2 regions of the Streptomyces sp. NPDC093795 genome follow, and region 1 is predicted to be linked to the other one. Evidence: riboswitches for the same ligand, from Rfam matches in the RefSeq annotation. Region 1 holds a riboswitch; the other holds the start of a gene.
What was found. Region 1 has a riboswitch for ZMP and ZTP ahead of ACIRB7_RS12840 (bifunctional 5,10-methylenetetrahydrofolate dehydrogenase/5,10-methenyltetrahydrofolate cyclohydrolase). Riboswitches for the same ligand answer to the same signal wherever they lie in the genome.

Region 1 (3,179 bases):
CTCGGTCCCGCCCCCAGCCGCCAGGAACGCGCCCGCCACCAGGGCGCCCACGAGCAGCGGGACGAGCGGCACGCCGAACCACCGCGCGCGCGGCACGTTCGGCACGGGCCGGGGCGCGTCGAGCCGCTCGAGGCGCGACGACCACCCGGACTCGGAGCCGACGGGCGCGACGGAGGCGTCGCCCTTGACCGACGCGTCAGCGGCGTCGAGCACTTCGGGCGAGGCGGGCGGCCCGGACGTGTCGGACAGGTCGGGCGCACCGTGCGAGGCGGGTGCGCCCGGGCGGCGGTCCGGCGGTGGGGTGGTGGGTGACGGGTGTGGCACGGGGTCCAGATTCGCCCGTCGGCGGGCGCGCGGCCACCCTTTTTCGGGGGATGACCGCGGCCCGTACAGAACCGTGACAATCGCCGGCCCCGCTTCGGCCCGTCGCCACCGCCACCGCTGCCGCCCCGTCATGTGTTCTCCCTACAGACCGAGCTGACGCTCCGCGCCCTCGACCGTCTGGGCGAGGAGCACGGCGATGGTCATGGGCCCGACACCACCGGGTACCGGGGTGATGAGGGAGGCGCGCTCGGCGGCCGACGCGAAGTCGACGTCGCCGACGTTGCCCGGGTTGTAGCCGGCGTCGATGACGACGGCCCCGGGCTTGATGTCGGCTCCCTTGATGAAGTTCGGCTTGCCGACGGCGGCCACGAGGATGTCGGCCTCGCGGACGACGGAGGAGAGGTCCTCGGTGCGGGAGTGGCAGTAGGTGACGGTGGCGTCGCGGCCGAGGAGGAGCAGGCCGGCCGGCTTGCCGAGGATCGCGCTGCGGCCGACGACGACGGCGCGCTTGCCGCGGGGTTCGACGTCGTAGGCGTCGAGGAGGCGCATGATGCCGCCGGGCGTGCAGGAGACGAAGCCGGGCAGTCCGAAGCCCATGGCGGCGAAGGATGCCATGGTGACGCCGTCGACGTCCTTGGCGGGGGCGATGGCCTCGAAGGCGGCGCGCTCGTCGATGTGGGGGCCGACCGGGTGCTGGAGCAGGATGCCGTGGACCTCGGGGTCCTCGGAGAGCGCGGTGATCGCGGCTACGAGTTCCTCGGTCGTCGTGGCGGCGGGCAGCTCGACGTGGCGGGAGCGGATCCCGGCCTTGGCGCAACGGTTCTGCTTCATCTTCACGTACGTCACGGAGGCCGGGTCCGCGCCGACGAGGACGGTCGCGAGGCACGGGGTGACGCCGGTACGACGGGTGATCTCGGCGGCGCGGGCAGCGGTCTCCTCGACCGTACGGCGGGCGAGGGCCGTGCCGTCCATGAGGGTGGCGGTGCTGGTGGACATGGCGACTCCTGGGCTTCGTCTCTGACGGGTGGTTCGCCCAGGCGCACGGCATCGGTACGGGCCCGCCGCTGGGCGCACTCCCGCCGGACCGCTCCCCGGTGGTGATCCACCTCAAGCGCCAGTCACGGCCCGGGGCCACTCTACGTGAGGTTCGGGGGGTCACTTCCTGACGGGTGCACACCTGGACGACACCGCCTGACGCCATCATGGCTTGCAATGGCACCATCATGGTGCCACTATCTGTCCATCGGCTGCGCCACGGCGCTACGCGGATCGCATTTTGCCCCGGCTTGGGGCTACTTGACGCTTTTACCAGTGGCGCCACCCGTGGCGCCGCAAACGCCAGCACCCCTGACGGCAGGCGAGGACGGCGTTCCGCCCCTCGTCACTCTTCACGGAGGACACATGCAGCAGCACGACCCGTCGACCCGACCCGAGACCGCGGAACCCGTCACGCTCCCCACGCAGCGCACGCCCGGCTGCCCCTTCGACCCGCCCGCCGATCTCGGCGTGCTGCGCGAGCAGCGCCCGCTGGCCCGGATGACGTACCCCGACGGTCACGTCGGCTGGCTCGCCACCGGCTACTCCACGGTCCGCGCCATCATGGGCGACCCCCGCTTCAGCTCGCGGTACGAGCTGATGCACTACCCCTTCGCCGGCGGGCCCGACGGCCCCCTGCCGCCCGCGCCCGTCGGTGACATGACCGGGATGGACGCGCCCGAGCACACCCGTTTCCGGCGCCTCCTCATGGGGAAGTTCACCGTCCGCCGGATGCGGCGGCTCTCCGAACGCGTGGAGGAGATCACCACCGAGCATCTGGACGCCATGGGGCGCCGCGGCCCCGGAGCGGACCTCGTCGAGGCCTTCGCCCGCCCTCTCCCCGCCCTGGTGATCTGCGAGCTGCTCGGGGTGCCCTACGCCGACCGGGAGCGCTTCCAGAACCACGCCCACACCATCATGGACATGGACGCCGCGCCCGAGGAGCGGTACGCCGCCCACGTCGGACTCCAGGAGTACATGGCCGAGTTGGTCGCCGCCAAGCGCGCCGTACCCTCCGACGACCTGCTCGGCGACCTGGCCCGGGACTCCGATCTCCCCGACGAGGAGCTGATCGGCGTCGGGGGATTCCTGCTCGCCGCCGGGCTCGACACCACCGCCAACATGATCGCCCACGGTACGTTCGCGCTCCTCACCCACCCGGAGCAGGCCGAGGCCCTGCGTGCGGACCCGGACCTCGCCCCGGGGGCCGTCGAGGAGCTGATGCGCTATCTGACCGTCGCCCACACCGGCATCAAGTCCGCACTCGAGGACGTCGAGCTGGACGGCCAGGTCATCAGGGCGGGCGAGAGCGTCACCCTGTCCCTCGAGGCCGCCGACCGCGACCCGGAGCGGTTCCCGGATCCGGACGTCCTCGACCTGCGCCGCAAGGCGACGGGGCATCTGGGCTTCGGGCACGGCATCCACCAGTGCCTCGGCCAGCAGCTGGCCCGCGTCGAGATGACGGTCGCGCTGCCGGCGCTGCTGACGCGGTTCCCCACGCTGCGGCTCGACGTGCCGGCCGAGGAGGTCCCGCTGCGGACGAACATGAACATCCACGGCGTGCACCGGCTGCCGGTGACCTGGGACGAGGCCTGACCTCCATGGAGATCCGCGTCGACCGCGACCGCTGCCTCGGGGCCGGAATGTGCGCCCTGACCGCCCCGGAGGTCTTCGACCAGGACGAACAGGAGGGCCGGGTCCTCCTGCTCGACGCCCGGCCGCCGCGGGAGCTGGACGCGGCGGTCCGTATCGCCGCCGGTGCCTGCCCGGCCTCGGTCATCACCGTCACACCGCGGGCCCCCTCCCGCCATTGAAGGACC
Region 2 (3,179 bases), on a different contig from region 1:
CCGACAACACGCCCCTCAGCTGCTCAAGCCCCCAGTCCAGGTCCTCCTTCGAGATCACCAGGGGCGGCGCGATCCGGATCGTCGAACCATGGGTGTCCTTCACCAGGACACCCCGCTCCATCAGCTTCTCCGAGATCTCCCGGCCCGTGCCCCGCGACGGCGCGATGTCCACCCCGGCCCACAGCCCGCGCCCGCGCACCGCCTCCACCGCCCCGCCGCCCACGAGCAGCCCCAGCTCCGCGTGGAGATGCTCGCCCAGCTCCGCCGCCCGCTCCTGGAACTCACCGGACCGCAGCATCGCGATCACCTCGAGGGCCACCGCGCACGCCAGCGGGTTCCCGCCGAACGTCGACCCGTGCTCACCCGGCCGGAACACCCCCAGCACGTCACGGTCGGCGACCACCGCCGACACCGGCACCACCCCGCCGCCCAGCGCCTTCCCCAGGACGTACATGTCCGGCACCACACCCTCGTGCTCGCACGCGAACGTCCTCCCCGTCCGGCCGAGGCCCGACTGGATCTCGTCCGCCACGAACAGCACGTTCCGCCTGCGCGTCAGCTCCCGCACCCCCGCCAGATAGCCGGCCGGCGGGACCAGGACCCCCGCCTCGCCCTGGATCGGTTCGATCAGCACGGCCACCGTGTTCTCGGTGACCGCCGCCTCCATCGCCGTCAGGTCCCCGTACGGCACGATCTCGAAGCCCGGCGTGTACGGGCCGTAGTGGTCCCGGGCCTCGTGGTCCGTGGAGAAGCTGACGATCGTCGTCGTCCTGCCGTGGAAGTTGTTCGCCGCGACCACGATCTTCGCGTGCCCGTCCGGCACGCCCTTCACCTCGTACCCCCACTTCCTGGCGGTCTTCACGGCCGTCTCGACCGCCTCCGCGCCGGTGTTCATCGGCAGCACCGCCTCCTTGCCGCACAGCTCGGCGAGTTGGGTGCAGAAGTCGGCGAACCGGTCGTGGTGGAAGGCGCGCGAGGTCAGCGTCACCCGCTCCAGCTGGACCTTCGCCGCGTCGATCAGACGCCGGTTGCCGTGCCCGAAGTTGAGCGCCGAGTACCCGGCGAGCAGGTCGAGGTAGCGGCGCCCCTCGACATCGGTCATCCAGGCGCCGTCCGCCGAAGCGACGACGACCGGCAGGGGGTGGTAGTTGTGAGCGCTGTGCGCCTCCGCCGAAGCGATCGCGTCTTGTGTGCCCGACACGGGATCTCCGTTCGTCCTGCGGCTCGCGGGATGGACCCGCCGAAGGGGTGTGGCCCCCTGTTTCTATCGTCGCTCGCACACGGGGCGGGGAAACCTCGCGCGCGGCGCGCCCGCTACTCTGAAAACACGCACGGCGACTGGCGCACGGGGAAACGACCCCGGGGGAGCCGTGCGCGGCAGACCACACGGGACGCCGCCCGCCTGGGCGTCACGGGACCGAAGTCCCGCGTGGCGCCGCGCCTCTCGCACAGTGCCCCGGGACCCACCGACGCCCGGAGGATCCCCGCATGAACGCCCCGCAGCATCCCGCACTCGCCGCCGCCGACCCCGAGCTCGCCGCCCTCGTCGGCGCCGAGGAACGGCTCCAGGCCGAGACCCTGCGCCTCATCCCCAGCGAGAACTACGTCTCCGCCGCCGTCCTCGAAGCCTCCGGCACCGTCCTCCAGAACAAGTACAGCGAGGGCTACCCCGGCCGCCGCTACTACGAGGGCCAGCAGATCATCGACCAGGTCGAGGCCCTCGCCGTCGAGCGAGCCAAGGCCGTCTTCGGCGTCGAGCACGCCAACGTCCAGCCCTACTCCGGCTCCCCGGCCAACCTCGCCGTCTACCTCGCCTTCGCCGAGCCCGGCGACACCGTCATGGGCATGGCCCTGCCGATGGGCGGCCACCTCACCCACGGCTGGGGCGTCTCCGCCACCGGCAAGTGGTTCCGCGGCGTCCAGTACGGCGTCCGCCAGGACACCGGCCTCATCGACTTCGACCAGGTCCGGGAGCTGGCCCTCAAGGAACGCCCCAAGGCGATCTTCTGCGGCGGCACCGCGCTGCCCCGCACGATCGACTTCGCCGCCTTCGGCGAGATCGCCCGTGAGGCCGGTGCCGTGCTCGTCGCCGACGTCGCCCACATCGCCGGCCTCATCGCCGGTGGCGCCCACCCGTCCCCCGTCCCGCACGTGGACGTGATCTCCACGACCACCCACAAAACCCTGCGCGGCCCGCGCGGCGCCATGCTCATGTCCCGCGAGGAGCACGCCAAGGCGCTCGACAAGGCCGTCTTCCCCGGCCTCCAGGGCGGCCCGCACAACCAGACCACCGCCGCCATCGCCGTCGCCCTCCGCGAGGCCTCCCAGCCCTCCTTCCGCGACTACGCCCACGCCGTCGTCGCCAACGCCAGGGCCCTCGCCGAGGCGCTCCTCGCCCGTGGCTTCGACCTGGTCTCCGGCGGCACCGACAACCACCTGATCCTGATGGACCTGACCCCCAAGCAGGTCCCGGGCAAGATCGCCGCGAAGGCCCTCGACCGGGCCGGCATCGTCGTCAACTACAACACCGTCCCCTACGACCCCCGGAAGCCCTTCGACCCCTCCGGCATCCGCATCGGCACCCCCTCCCTCACCTCCCGCGGCCTCACCCCGGAGCACATGGACCAGGTCGCCGACTGGATCGACCGCGGCGTCACGGCGGCCGGCGCGGGGGACGAGGACGCCCTCCACACCGTCCGCGCCGAGGTCGCCGACCTGATGGCCGCCCACCCGGCTCCGGGCCTCCCCGTCTGACCACCCAGACCTGACCGCCCAGACCTGACGGCGCCGGCGTCGGCGCCGACCCAGACCTGACGGCCAGGGACTATCCGCCCACCGACTCCGCCGCCCGGCGGGCCTGCTCGCGGTCCGGTATGCCTTCAAGCCGGAAGGTGCGCGTGCCCCCGCTCCTCGTCCAGAGGAGCGTGGGGCCCGCGGTGCGGACCTCGTGCGTCCAGGCCGCGCCCGCCCCGTCCGTCATCGGGACCGTCAGGAGGTGCGGGGCCGCGAACCAGTAGCCCTGCGCGCCGTCCGGGAGGTCGACCCACTCCGGCCGTGTCCTGACCTGCTTGGCGAAGCCGATGTCCAGACCGGCCGGGAACTCGTCGAGCCGGACCGTCCGCTCCCCGTCGCGCCAGCACAGGCTGATCACCGCCCGGCCCCGCTCGGCCGACCCCGTC

Region 2: linked by a shared signal. The riboswitch ahead of glyA (serine hydroxymethyltransferase) and the one ahead of ACIRB7_RS12840 (bifunctional 5,10-methylenetetrahydrofolate dehydrogenase/5,10-methenyltetrahydrofolate cyclohydrolase) in region 1 are both predicted to bind ZMP and ZTP.

Annotation. Positions count from the first base shown of each region.
Region 1 covers NZ_JBIWIO010000004.1:126,337-129,515, forward strand. The annotation lists gene ACIRB7_RS12835 (hypothetical protein) at 1-324, opposite strand, end outside; gene ACIRB7_RS12840 (bifunctional 5,10-methylenetetrahydrofolate dehydrogenase/5,10-methenyltetrahydrofolate cyclohydrolase) at 466-1,320, opposite strand; ZMP/ZTP riboswitch at 1,349-1,456, opposite strand; gene ACIRB7_RS12845 (cytochrome P450) at 1,726-2,955, shown strand; gene ACIRB7_RS12850 (ferredoxin) at 2,961-3,173, shown strand.
Region 2 covers NZ_JBIWIO010000001.1:408,622-411,800, reverse strand. The annotation lists gene rocD (ornithine--oxo-acid transaminase) at 1-1,201, opposite strand, end outside; ZMP/ZTP riboswitch at 1,325-1,415, shown strand; gene glyA (serine hydroxymethyltransferase) at 1,489-2,754, shown strand; gene ACIRB7_RS01935 (hypothetical protein) at 2,825-3,179, opposite strand, start outside.